Regions from separate parts of the Streptomyces sp. NPDC048420 genome, predicted to be linked through region 1. Evidence: riboswitches for the same ligand, from Rfam matches in the RefSeq annotation. Region 1 holds a riboswitch; the other holds the start of a gene.
The links. A riboswitch is a leader RNA that binds a small molecule or an ion and turns the genes downstream of it on or off. The one in region 1 is predicted to bind cyclic di-AMP.

Region 1 (6,588 bases):
TGAAGACGGTCGAGTCCCATGTGTCGGCGGTGCTGCGGAAGTTGCAGCTGTCGAACCGGCATGAACTGACCCGGTGGGCGACGGCGCGGCGGCTGGTCTGACGCTCACGCCACGCGCGTGGCGCCCGCGAACGGCATCTCGTCGATCGGGGCCACCCGCACCGGGGCCGACGGGTTCGGGGCGTGGATCATGCGGCCGTTGCCGATGTAGAGGCCGACGTGGCTGATGCCGGAGTAGAAGAAGACCAGGTCGCCGGGGAGGAGTTCGGAGCGGGAGACGCGTTGCCCGGCGCCGATCTGGGCGTAGGTCGTGCGGGGCAGGGAGATGCCCGCGGAGCGGTAGGCGGCCTGGATGAGGCCCGAGCAGTCGAAGGCGTCCGGGCCGGTGGCGCCCCAGACGTAGGGGCTGCCGAGCTTGGAGTGGGCGTAGGAAACGGCCGCCGCGGCACGGGAGTTGGGCGCCTCGGCGGTGGCCGCGCCGGGGGATGTCAATTCGTCGCGGGCGCCCGTCAAGGCCCGTGACGCGCGTGTCCCGTCCGCCCCGGCCCCCGTTCCTGCCTCGGCCGGTAGCTGGGACAGCAGTCGGCGGGCCGCGTCCAGCTTGCCGGTGATCGTCTTCTTGTGGCGCTTCAGCTCCGCCTGACGTGACTTCAGCGAGGTCAGCTCGATGTGCGCGGCCCCGCGCAACTGCTCGATCTCCCTGAGCTGTCGGCGTACGTTCGCCACGGAGGTCGCCTGGCGGGCACCGGCCCGTTCGGCGAACTCGGCGCCGTCCAGATAGCGGTCGGGATCGTCGGAGAACGCGAGCTGCATCGCGGGGTCGAGTCCGCCGCCGCGGTACTGCGCCGTGGCGATCGAACCCAGCGCGTCCCGCGCCTCGTTGAGCCGTTCCGTCCTGCGGGCCGCCTCGTCCTGCAGGGTGCCGAGCCGGTTCTCGGCCGCCTCCGCCTTCTCCTTCGCGCCGTTGTACTTCTCGGTGGCGGCCTCCGCCTCCTGGTACAGCTGGTCCACCTTCGCCTTGACCTGCGCCGGCGTGAGCTGCGGCTCGGCGTGTCCGGTCCCGTCGAAGCCCGTCGCGGTCGCCGCCCCCGCGAGGGCGATGGTCGCTGCCGTACGGACCGTATGGCCGCCGGCCGAGCGTTGGCGGGGCTTGCGGTGCGCTGCCACGTGGACTGCACGTCCTTTCGTCGACCGCCCGCCCCGGGGTTCGTCGGCCGTACGACGCCAGGGGGAAGCGGCCGTACGACCGCCCGGGGGCGGTTTGCGCGTCCGGCGGCGGCCTGCACAGGGGGAGCGGACCGCCGCCGGACCTTCTCGGCGGTGGTGGCCGACTGCCGCCCCTGGCCCGGGCGGCGGTGGGGAGCCGGTCACCTGGTGGAGGACGCTAAACCTGACCGTGTCCGGGAGGTAACGCATTGTGCGGAACTGCCGCCAGGGGACCGCGAGGTGACCGAAGGTGACCGGGATCCCGGGTCGGCGCCGTCGACTTCGCGCGAGGCGCTGACCGAAGTCGGGATTTTCGGGCCCATGGGCGGTACGGAGTGCTATGGGCCGCATATATGCAAGATCTACGCGAGGGGGCGGTGCGGATGCCTCGGGCGCTCCCGCATAGGCTCCGACCTCATGGACGTACTCATCCATCTCTTCGTCGGCCTGCACATCATCGGCATCGCCTCGCTGCTCGGCGGTTTCCTCACGCAGATGAAGGCGATGGGCCAGGGCACCGCCCGGTTCGTCCCCGCGATGCTGCACGGCGCAGCGACGATGCTGGTGACCGGGGTGATCCTGGTGGGTCTCAACCAGGCCGACGACCAGCACGTCAACAACATCAAGATCGGCGTGAAGCTGGCCCTGCTGATCGTGATCCTCGGCCTCGTCTATGTGAAGCGGGACGACGAGAAGGTCGACAAGAGTCTGTTCGGCCTGGTCGGCGCGCTGACCACGGCCAACATCTTCATCGCGGTGCTGTGGACCTGAGAGCCGCGCGCGCCTCGGCGACCGCCCCCGCGGCGACGGCGAGCCAGGCCGCCACCGCGATCCACAGCAGCACCTCACCCGGCGTCTTCAGCCACGAGATGTCCACGGCGGCGGAGACGGCCAGGGTCGCCGCCGCGGTCATGCCCATCGGGAACACGGTGGCCCAGCGGCGCACGTCATAACGCGGGCGCGGGCGTAGGAACTCGGCCACGAGCAGTACGGCGTACCAGGCCAGGTCGAGCACCAGCAGGGCGACGGTGACCGCGCGCAGGACGCCGTGGTCGTCGTCGTTCCACAGGTACAGGCGCGCGCTGTCGGCGGCGATCAGCTTCGCGCCGGCCAGCGCCGAGATGGCGAGCGCGCCGCCCGCGATCCAGTGGTCGCCGGGTCCCTCCAGCACCTGGCGCAGGTCGAAGCGGAAGAGCGCGATGCCGTAGAGGACCAGGCCGAGCCAGAACAGCACGAGTGCGGCGTGCGCGAGCCAGGCCGCCGATTCGGCCGCGGCGAGCGTGGCGCCGAGGACCGCGAGGCCCTGGGTGGCCACGCAGCCCAGGAACACCCTGCCGGGCATCCGCCGCGTCCAGTGGCGCACGACGGGCACGAGCAGTACCGGCCACAGCAGCGCGCTCAGTGCCAGCAGCGCTTCGGCGAGGGTCTGCCAACCGAGCGCGGAGAACCGGGTGCCGAGCACCGTGGTCGCCGCCACGGCCGTCAGCGCGCCCGGCGTCTCGGCCTCCGCGACCCAGTGCGCGCGTTCCCGCAGCAGCCGTACGGCGAAGTCGCCGGCCAGTCCCAGCCAGGCCGCGCAGCCGATCACCAGGGCGATCCGCGACAGCGTCTCGTAGCCGGTCAGATGCAGCCCGACTGACAGGATGCCGGTCGCCATCACGGCGGCCCCGGCGGCAGGCGGTCGCTGCGTCCACCAGACGCGCAGGGGGGAGCGGGAGGAGGTGCCGGCCATGGGCCCGATGCTAGGAAGCTCCGCGCGCCGTGCGAGCGGGGCGCGCACGCGCGCGCACGGAAATACGCGCGAGCGCAGGAGCGGGTCAGGGGCGGGTGCGGGTGCGGATATCCGACATGGGAGTGCCGGGACATCCGACACGGGAGTTCCGGACATGGGACACGGGAGCAGGGCCGCCTCTGACGCACGCCGATCCCTGTTGCGTGCCGGGTCGTAGTGCACGCCGGGTCCCTGTGGCAGGGGCGGGCCTGTCTGGCGCGGGTGGGAGGTGTGGCGCGCTCTGATCTTTGTCGTGCCGGTCTGTGACGCCACCCGGCCCCTCTGGCAAGAGGCCGCCCATCTGGCGCGTGCCGGAGTCGTTGCGCCCACTGAACCCCTGTCACACGTCGGACCGCCGCGTAAGCCCGAACTCTGGCGCACGCCGAATCCGGGACGCGCGCTCCTCGACCGCACGGCACGCGCGCGCACGAGGGACGTCTCGTGCTGAGAGGCGTCCTATAGGGCGCGATCGCGAGAGGCACCCTATAGGCGGCGTCTCAGGCCGGCCGTACCACGCTGTGGATCGCCGACTCGCCGTCGTAGTAGATCGACTCCTCGCGGACGTACGCGCCCGGCTTCGGGGCGTGGATCATCATGCCGTTGCCTATGTAGAGGCCGACGTGGCTGATGTCGTCGTAGAAGAAGACCAGGTCACCGGGCTGGGCGTCGGCGAGGGAGACCGTGGTGCCGGCGTTCACCTGGTCGTAGGTGACACGGGGGAGGTCGACGCCGGCGGCCTTCCAGGCGGCCTGGGTGAGCCCTGAGCAGTCGTAGGAGTCGGGGCCGGTGGCACCCCAGACGTACGGCTTGCCGATCTGCGCGCGGGCGAAGGCGAGAGCTTTCGCGGCCTTGGTGGCGTACGAGGAATCGGTCGCCGTGCTGGTGCTGGTACTGGTGCCCGTGCTCGAACCGGTCGAACTCTCCTGCTGGGCCGCCTTCTCCGCGGCCGCCTGCTGCTGCGCCAGCTCCGCGGCCTTGCGGGCCGCCGCCTCCTGCTTCTCCTTCTCGATCGCCGCGAGCCGCGCCTTCTCCTGGGCCGTCAGTTCCGACAGCAGGTCGCGCGCGTCGGCGAGCTTCTTCTGGACGGTCGCCTTGGCGGCCTTCAGGTCGCTCTGCGTCTCGGTGAGCGTCTGAAGGCTCTGGGAGGCCTCCTGGCGCTTCTTCATCGTCTCGGACTGCTCGGAGACGTAGTCGTCGACCGCGCCCTTCTGGCGGCTCGTCAAGCGGCCCATCAGCTGGGTCTGGTCGAAGTAGTCCTGCGGGGTGTCGGAGAGCAGGAAGGTCGCGGTGTCGGGCGCGGCGGCGCCGGTGCGGTACTGGGCGGCGGCGAAGGAACCGAGCTCCTCGCGCGCTTCGTTGAGCTTCTGGGTGCGCTGGGCGACGTCGTCGAGGAGCGTGTCGACCTGCTTGCGCTGCTTGGTCGTCTTCTCCTTGGCCGCGTTGTAGTTGTCGGTCGCCGACTCGGCCTGGCGGTAGAGGTCGTCGACCTTCTTCTCGACCTCTTCGAGGCTCGGCTTGTCATCGGCGGGCGCGGCGTTCGCCGACTGGGACAGCAGGGCCACGGAGGTGAGGGCGGCCGTCGCGAGGGCCGGGGTCCGTATGCCTGCTACGCGCGTACCAGCGGGACGCGACTTGCGGTGCGACGCCAAGGGAGGCGACTCCTTCCAATGCTCCGCCTACCGAGTTAGCTGTCGGGTTCGGGCGAAGTGCTTCGGAAGGTTTGCCCTACGGCCCTCCCCTGCGCGGGAGTCGGCCGATTCACCCCAAGTTCGGTGGGTCCCCGGCTCCGGGCGCACGGCGGCGCTGCGGACTCGGCGGAGGCCGTGCGGCCCGGCGAGGTTCGCCGGAGGGGGTCGTACGGCCTGCCTGGAACGGTAGCCAACCGGTGTGGTCCGTGTGAAGGTTGATGTTCGATATGCCCGATACATTTTCGTGACCTTGGCCCCAAACATTGCCCCGCGTGGCCAATCCGGAGTGATCTGCCACGACTTGGGCGTATTTTCGCCGGAGTGACGACGTCCGCCCGCTTCCTGGGTCTAACTTCCAGCCAGCCGCGGTGGGGTGCCGCGGCCGGTTGGAGGGGTACGGCCATGAGAATGCGCACAGGACTCGTCGTCGCCACGTCGGTCGCGCTCGCCGCCACCGCGGGCATCGCCCCCGCTGCGGCGACGGCCGGGCACGGCGGAGGCAAGCCGGTGATCCGCGTGATCGCCAAAGGCCTCGACAACCCGCGCCAGCTCTCCTACGACGACGGTCACGTGTACGTCGCCGAAGCGGGCCGGGGCGGCAGGAAGTGCGTCGGGGCGGGTCCCGAGGGCGAGACCTGCATCGGGCTCAGTTCCGCGGTCACCAAGATCTACTGGGACGGGGGCGCGTGGAAGCACCGCAGGGTGGTGCAGGGGCTCCCGTCGGGCGCCGCCCCCGACGGCGGTTTCGCGACCGGGGTGGACGGCGTCTCCGCTCTCCACGGCCAGGTCTGGGGCGTCGAGACCTACGCCCCGCCGGAGGCCGGGGTGCCGACCAAGCCGCCCTGGAACACGCTCGGCAAGCTGCTGCGCGTCGGACACGGCAAGGCGAGGATCGCCGCCGACATCACCGCCGTGGAGCTGAAGTACAACCCGCACAAGGCCTCCGTCGAGTCCAATCCGTACGCCGTCCTCGCCCTGCCCGACGGTCGGAAGATCGTCGCGGACGCGGCGGGGAACGACCTGGTCGTGGTCTCGCGGCACGGCAAGGCGCGGCCCTTCACGGTCTTCCCGGACCACGACAGGAACCAGTCCGTGCCGACCTCCCTCGCCCTTGGGCCCGACGGCAAGCTCTATGTCGGCGAGCTGAACGGCGAGGCGGCGAAGCCCACCGCGCGCGTGTGGAAGGTCGACCCCTGGACCGGGAAGATCCTCGGCTGGAAGTCCGGCTTCGGCTCGATCAGCGGAATCGCCTTCAACGACGACGGCGACCTGTACGTCAGCCAGCTCTTCGCCGGCGTCGTGACGAAGGTCTCGCACGGCAAGCGCACGCAGGTGAAGGTCCCGTTCCCGGCGGGCGTCGCCGTCGACCCCTACGACGGCAAGGTCTACGTCTCGGCCTGGTCGATCGCCGACCGTGACGGCACCGTCATGGAGGGCAGGAAGACACCGGGAGGCCAGGTCTGGAAGATCCTCGGGTTCTGATCCGAGTGGATGTTCTCAGGGCGGCGGCGGGGTGTCAGTGGGGCACCCTAGACTCGGAGAGCGATGAGCAGCCTCTTTGACGACAGCTTCCTGGCGGACCTCCAAGCCCCTCGGGCCCATGGGGAAGAACCGCCGCCGCCCGAGGACGAGCACGGACCGGAACCCGTTCCGGACGATCTGTTCGGCGGGAAGTTCGACCTGCCCCCGGACCGGGACGCCTACTACCGCGACGGCGCCCCACGCCCGGCGGTGGACCCGGCCGCGCTCCTGGAGGGGCTGAACGAGAACCAGCGCGCGGCCGTCGTGCACTCCGGCACCCCGCTGCTCATCGTGGCCGGCGCCGGCTCCGGCAAGACCCGGGTGCTCACCCACCGCATCGCCCACCTCCTCGGCGAGCGCCATGTCCACCCGGGCCAGATCCTCGCGATCACCTTCACCAACA
Region 2 (6,588 bases), on a different contig from region 1:
TGGCCGAGGCCGTGGCGGAAGTCGTCGCGGGCGATGGGACGGCGGTGGCGGGGCGAGGCGCTCGCGGTGGCCGCGGGGGCGAGGGTGGCCAGGGCGGCGCCGGCGGTGAGGGCTCCGAAGGCTCTACGCGTGGTCGTCACGGGAGACGGTTCCTTCCGGGGTGGTGGTCACGGGCTTCTTCGAGATGAGGTCGATCAGTCGCTCGGCAGCCTTGCGGTGGCCCTGGACGCTCGGGTGCACGGTGCCGTTGAAGTCCCCTACCGCCGGGTCGAGCCAGCCGGTCGTGTCGACGAACTCGACGCGTCGATCGCCGAGTTCGTCGACAACGGCGGCGATGTCGGCGGCATGGCTGCCGTCGAAGGGACGCAGGGCGAGAATGCGGGCATGCGGTGCGGCGGACCGCAGCTGTGCCAGATAGGCGCGATAGGCGGCCCGGAACTCGGCGGCCCCGGACGCGGCGTCGTTGGTGCCCTGGTTCACCACGATCACGTCCGCCCCGCGGTCCGGACGCGCCCTGGAACCGGCGTAGTTCCACCCGTACGCCTCGGACGCGGCGGGCACTCCCCCGTTACCGGTCTGGATCACCCCCTGCCGCCCGAACCCGACCTGGGTGAGCGAGGCGTGCAGGGCGTCGGCAACCAGCGTGGGGTAGGCGGCCGTACCGTCCGCGCAGTCGGAGGTGTTCACCTCGCACAGGGCCATGACACCCTGGGTGATCGAGTCGCCGTAGAACGCCAACTCGCGCTTCCTGAACCGATGCTGAGGCAGCAGGTACCCCCGGATCCCGGTCAGCGCCACTCCGCTCTCCAGTGGCGGCACCCACCGGTTGACCCGGGAGAAGACGTCCTTGACGGAGATCTCGACGACATGGGGCCCGCGACCGGCCGCCGTGATCGCCAAGTCGCCCTTGCCGACGGCATGCACCTCCTTGGGGCCGCCGTCGACCGACACGTGGATCTGCGCGGGCACGGTGATCGACGAGATGTCGAACAGGGCGTGGACGGTCGTGCCGCTGAAGCGGAAGCGAAGCCGGGAGCCGGAGTTGACGGTGACGGCCGCCTCGGCGGTCCGGCTCCAATGGCCCTCGTAGGCGATACGTCCGTCATCGGGACGTACGACGTTCACGCCACCGGAGGCGGAGGCGGGCGGCACCGCGCCGAGCAGCAGCCCCGCGACGGTCCCCACGGCCGGAAGCGTGCGTCTCATGACGGTGCGTCGGTCGACGCCGGACACGGTGACCTCCGAAGGCGGTAGAAAGCGCTTGCACAGCTACGGAGTTCACTTTGGCCCCACCCTCCCCCCTCTGTCGACGCCCTGCGCACACACGCCACAGGACCGCAATGAAATGACCATGAGGGGCGCAGGTGAGCCGGCGCACACACCGAAGGCCGGACCCGGGGATCAGGGTCCGGCCTTCGGTGGCACAGGGGGCGCGTCAGGCGACGGAGACGCCCTTCGAGCGGAGGTAGGAGACCGGGTCCACGTCCGAGCCGTAGTCCGGCGTGGTGCGGATCTCGAAGTGCAGGTGCGGGCCGGTCACATTGCCGGTCGCGCCGGAGAGGCCGACCTGCTGGCCCTCGGTCACGGTCTGACCGGCCGAGACGGAGAGCTGGGAGAGGTGGGCGTACTGCGCGTAGTAGCCGTCGTTCAGCTTGATGACGACCTGGTTGCCGTAGGCACCGCCCCAGCCCGCGGAGACGACCGTGCCCGCGGCCACGGCCTTGAGCGAGGTCCCGGTCGGGACGACGAAGTCGACGCCGGTGTGGTAACCGCTGGACCACATGCTGCCCGCGACGCGGTAGCCGGTGCCGACGGTGGCACCACCGACCGGGAGGGTGTAGCCGCTGGAGCTGCTGGAACTCTGCGTGACGGCCGCCGAGTTCGAGGAGGACTTCGACTCCGCCTTCTCGGTCCTCGACGAGGACGAGGAGGAGGACCGGGAAACGGAGGACTTCTTCTTCGCCGTGCTCGTCGTGGCCTTCTTGCCGATCGAGAGCTTGAGGCCGGGGTGGATCAGCGACGGGTCGTCACCGACGACCTCGCGGTTGTCGGCGTAGAGCTTCTTCCAGCCGCCGCTGACATTCTGCTCGTCGGCGATCTTCGAGAGATAGTCACCGGCCCGCACCGAATAGGTGCGTACGGTCGAGGTCTTCGTGGAGTCCTTCTTCGCGGCCGTCTTTTCGGCCGACTTCCCGGCGGCCTTCTGCGCGACCGGAAGCGCCTGAACGGTCTTTTCCGACACGGACTGGGAGGTCGCCGCGTGAGCGCCGGTGGCACCCATGAGCGGGAGGGCGAGCGCGACACCCCCGGTACCGGCGACGGCGATCGAGCGGGTGAAGCGCTTGGGCTTCGGACGGCGGTGCTTACCCTTCGCGGGCATGGCGAATTCCTCTCCGGCGCCTGCGAGGTGAGCTGTCGGGTGCGGGCTGGAGATGCCCGGCCGCGCCGAAACGCGGCTTTACCCCTAGCCGTTCCGGAGACCGGAACAGGCGTTACTACCTGTGGGTCCCCCGCTCCTGCCGTGCACGGGTGAGTGTGTGTGGGGAATCCGAGCGGCGGCAGGATTGGGCGTCCGTCCGGATCGGTGGCGAACGTAAACGAGCAAGACGCAAAGGGACAAGCGAGAGGTTCCCTGTGAATGCGTTTCTCTTGATCCGATATGAGAATTACCGGTCACCCTGCGTGAAACGGACGCCCGCCGCCGAGCCAAATCCCCTAGAAAACGGTGCTAATTACGTGAACATGACGGGCGACGCACCGTTACGAATATGACGCTCCTCACGTCACGAATTCACAGGAACCCCCACCCCGACAGGAGTTGGAAGGAAGCCATCAATTCGGACAGAAGCCTTAGATGTTACGCAGCCGGAAAACTGCCGCATCCAGGTCGCCGCGCAAACCGGTACGAAGTCCGTGGTGCAGCAATACGGCCCCTCGGTGAATTTCGCCCGTTTCGAGGCATTCGTACGACGCAGTCGGGTCGAGTCCGCGCAGCCGCACCGCCGACACGGGTTCGCCGTAGTGCTGCGCCTGGAGCCAGGCGAGGACCACTGTCTCGCCCCCGAGGACGTACTGCACCGCGCTGAGGCCGCCCCGCGGAGCGCGCAGCCGGTAGAGGTCGCCGCGCTGCACCAGTGGACGGATCTCCTTGTAGAGGTCCACCCACCGGCGGGCTTCGGCGAGCTCCTCCTCGCTCCACTCCGCGAGATCCCCACCGACCCCGAGCACTCCGGCCATCGCGCTCACGAACCGGAACCGCAGGGAGCTGACCCGGTCGTTGAGCTGGGTGTTGGGGCTGTCCGTGACCCAGGCGGCCATCACGCGCGCGGGGTGGATCTGACTGAAGCCGTGCTGGATGGCGAGGCGGTCCAGCGGGTCGGTGTTGTCGGAGGTCCACACCTGGTCGGTGCGGCTGAGCACCCCGAGGTCGATCCGGCCGCCGCCGCCCGAGCAGGACTCGAAGGCGACGCGCGGGTGGGCCTCCCGCAACCGGTCCAACAGGGCATAGAAGCCGCGCACATGGTCGACCCACAGGCGCTGCGGATAGGAGTCACCAGGCCAGCCCGCGTCGGTGAAGCAGCGGTTGAAGTCCCACTTCACATAGTCGATCGGGGCGCTCGACAGGAGGGCGTCGAGCTGCTCCCACAGGTACTCCTGGACGTCCTCGCGCGCGAGGTTCAGTACGAGCTGATTGCGGAACTCTGTTCGCTTTCGTCCCGCTTGGTACTGCACCCAGTCGGGGTGGGCGCGGTACAGCTCGCTGTCCGGGTTGACCATCTCCGGCTCGACCCAGATGCCGAACTGCATGCCGAGCGCGTGTACGTAGTCGCCGAGCGGCTTGAGACCGGCCGGGAAGCGGTCGGGGTTGGGGGCCCAGTCGCCGAGCCCCGCGCGGTCGCTGGTGCGGGTGCCGAACCAGCCGTCGTCGACCACGAACAGCTCGACGCCCATCGCCGCGGCCCGCCGGGCGAGGGTGCCCTGCTGCTCATCGGAGATGTCGAAGTTGGTGGCCTCCCAGGAGTTGAAGAGCACCGGCCGGTCCTGGTCCGCGTCCGGGATGACGTACGCCCGCTGGTAGGCGTGCCAGGCCCGGCTCGCGCCACCGAAGCCGCCGTCACTCCACAGGCCGGCGAAGACGGGCGTCGTGAAGGACTCCCCCGCCTCCAGCCGGAACAGACCCGAGTCGTCGTACCCCGCGCCGCCGGTGATCTGCACGCGCGCGTCGGGGAGTTGCGCCACGGCGATCCGCCAGGACCCCGACCAGCCGAGGGCCACACCGTAGACCTCGCCGCGCTCCTCGGTCGCGTCGGTGTCCAGCGCGACCCAGGGCAGATGCTGGTGCCCGGTGTGGCCCCGGCGGCTGCCGATGATCTTCTCGCCGTAGGTGAGCGGGGTCTGCGTGAGCAGGGACTCGGCGGCCCAGCGGCCGTGCAGCTGGGAGAGCCGCCAGCCGTCCTCACGGTCGGGCAGCGTCCAGGTGGCGGAGTCGGCGCGCAGCAGCTCGACCGGCTCAGGGCCCTGGTTGTCCAGGGTCACCCAGCGCTCCAGGACGTCGTGGCGCATCCGGTAGTGCAGCGTGATCGTCAGCCCCGCGTCCCGGAACCGCAGCCGCAGCTCGTCGCCCTCGGTGTCGTACGCCTCGAAACTCCACTCGGTGCCGCGCCGCTCGTCGGTGCGCACGGACAGGGCCGGGCGGGTGAAGCGGGGGCCGCCCTCGACCGGGTACTCCTCACGGCCGTCGAGCGGGGCCTCGAAGGGGTGGTAGTCCGGCAGCGGACGTACGGCGAGGGACTCGGCGTCGGCGAGGGCGATCCGCGGGCCCCAGTGCAGGTGCAGCAGCTCGTCCTCGGCGGTGAGGTGCAGGGCGTAACTGCTGGCCGGCCCGGACAGAATCCACGTACGGCCGTTCTCGGCGATCTCCAGCATCGTGCCCCTCACAGATTCGAACAGGTGCCAACAGGTGCGCGACGAGTGCGCTCAGGCACCAACATCATCAGCGGCCACGAGCCTCGTCTGCAACGCCTGTGGACGAGTCATTGCGAGGCCTGTGGACAACTCATTGCCCCAGGAACCCATGTCGTATCGTCGAAGGCGTGCCCGTCGACGAGCAGCGCCGGCGGAGCCGGCTTGGGAGGAGCCCCCGTGACGCAGCAGATCCCGTCGACCGAACCCGAACTGGCCGGTGTCCGCAACTTCCGTGACGTGGGCGGACTGCCGACGGTGGACGGACGGCGGGTGCGGTACGGAGTGCTGTTCCGCAGTGGCCACCTCGCGCACGCCACCGAGGACGACGCCGCCTTCCTGTCCTCCCTGGGCCTGCACACGATCTTCGACTTCCGCAACGCGGCGGACCAGAAGCTTGAGGGTCTGGACGTGGAGTTGCCGGGGGTGCGCAATGTGAACCTCCCGCTGAGCGACCCGGCCGACGGCGTCGAGTTCTGGAAGATGGTCCGCGACGGCGAGCTCGACCAGCTGCGCGAGATCCTCAGCGACGGCAAGGGTGCGAACCGGATGATCACCGCCTATCGCAAGATCATCAAGGTCCGCACCGCGGAGCACTCCCAGGTGCTGCGCGCTCTCGCCGAGGACAGCGTGCCCGCGCTGATGCACTGCGCGGCCGGCAAGGACCGCGCGGGCCTGTCGATAGCCGTGACCCTGCTCGCCGTCGGCGTCGAGCGCGAGGCCATCGTCGCCGACTATGTGAAGTCGAACGCCAAGCACCGGCGGTACAAGGTGCGCCGCAGCGGCGACGACGCGGCCACGGCCTACTCCCCCGAGGTCATGGAGCTGCTCAGCCCCCTCTTCGACGCGCGCGTCGAGTACCTGTCGGCGGCCTTCGAGACCATCGAGGAGACCTGGGGAGGTGTCGACGCGTACCTGGAGAAGGGTCTCGGCGTCACACCGGAGATCCGCGAAGGGCTGCGGACGCGGCTGCTCGACTGAGCGGCGGGGCCGTCACTGCCCGGCTCCCACCTCGAAGAGCAGGTAGATGAAGGCCGCGAAGACATGGCCGATGGCCAGGTAGATGATGAGGCGCACCCACAGGGCGCGGGGGAACTTCTCCTCCATGTCGCTCATGGTGTCTCTCCAGGGGTGGGGCCCAGGCACAGCGTGGCCGTGGGACTCTGCAGCAGGGTGTGGACGAACAGGAGCTCGACGCCGTCGGGGTCCTGGGCGGCGATGCGGTGCGGGGTCAGCGAGTCGAAGTGCGCGCTGTCACCCGGCCCCAGCCGGTGGGTGGTGTCGCCGAGGCGCAGCCTGAGCCGCCCCTTGAGGACGTAGAGCCATTCCTCGCCGGGATGCACCCGCACGATGTCGCCCTGGGAGCCGTGCGGCACCTGAACCCGCAGGGCCTGCATACCGCGGCCGGACGCGCCCGCCTGGTAGTAGGTCCAGCCGCCCGCCGCGCTCGGTTCCATCTCCGCGGCGCGCACCACGGCGTCCCGCTCGGCGACCGTCTCGCCGAGGAGTTCGGAGACCGTCGTACCGTAGATACGGGCGAGCGCGAGCAGCATCGGCAGTGAGGGCTGGCGCTGCCCGGTCTCCAGCCGGGAGAGATGGGCCGGTGACAGCCCCGCGGCACCGGCC

Region 2: linked by a shared signal. The riboswitch ahead of AB0D34_RS25345 (peptidoglycan DD-metalloendopeptidase family protein) and the one ahead of AB0D34_RS29270 (NlpC/P60 family protein) in region 1 are both predicted to bind cyclic di-AMP.

The regions. Positions count from the first base shown of each region.
Region 1 covers NZ_JBEZKG010000016.1:92,780-99,367, reverse strand. The annotation lists gene AB0D34_RS29290 (response regulator transcription factor) at 1-101, shown strand, start outside; gene AB0D34_RS29285 (NlpC/P60 family protein) at 105-1,166, opposite strand; gene AB0D34_RS29280 (hypothetical protein) at 1,623-1,976, shown strand; gene AB0D34_RS29275 (tellurite resistance/C4-dicarboxylate transporter family protein) at 1,954-2,937, opposite strand; gene AB0D34_RS29270 (NlpC/P60 family protein) at 3,474-4,625, opposite strand; cyclic di-AMP (ydaO/yuaA leader) riboswitch at 4,633-4,803, opposite strand; gene AB0D34_RS29265 (ScyD/ScyE family protein) at 5,067-6,146, shown strand; gene pcrA (DNA helicase PcrA) at 6,210-6,588, shown strand, end outside.
Region 2 covers NZ_JBEZKG010000013.1:115,011-121,598, reverse strand. The annotation lists gene AB0D34_RS25355 (DUF6250 domain-containing protein) at 1-140, opposite strand, end outside; gene AB0D34_RS25350 (SGNH/GDSL hydrolase family protein) at 124-1,185, opposite strand; gene AB0D34_RS25345 (peptidoglycan DD-metalloendopeptidase family protein) at 1,436-2,380, opposite strand; cyclic di-AMP (ydaO/yuaA leader) riboswitch at 2,385-2,542, opposite strand; gene AB0D34_RS25340 (alpha-galactosidase) at 2,851-4,926, opposite strand; gene AB0D34_RS25335 (tyrosine-protein phosphatase) at 5,143-5,943, shown strand; gene AB0D34_RS25330 (DUF6126 family protein) at 5,956-6,078, opposite strand; gene AB0D34_RS25325 (XRE family transcriptional regulator) at 6,075-6,588, opposite strand, start outside.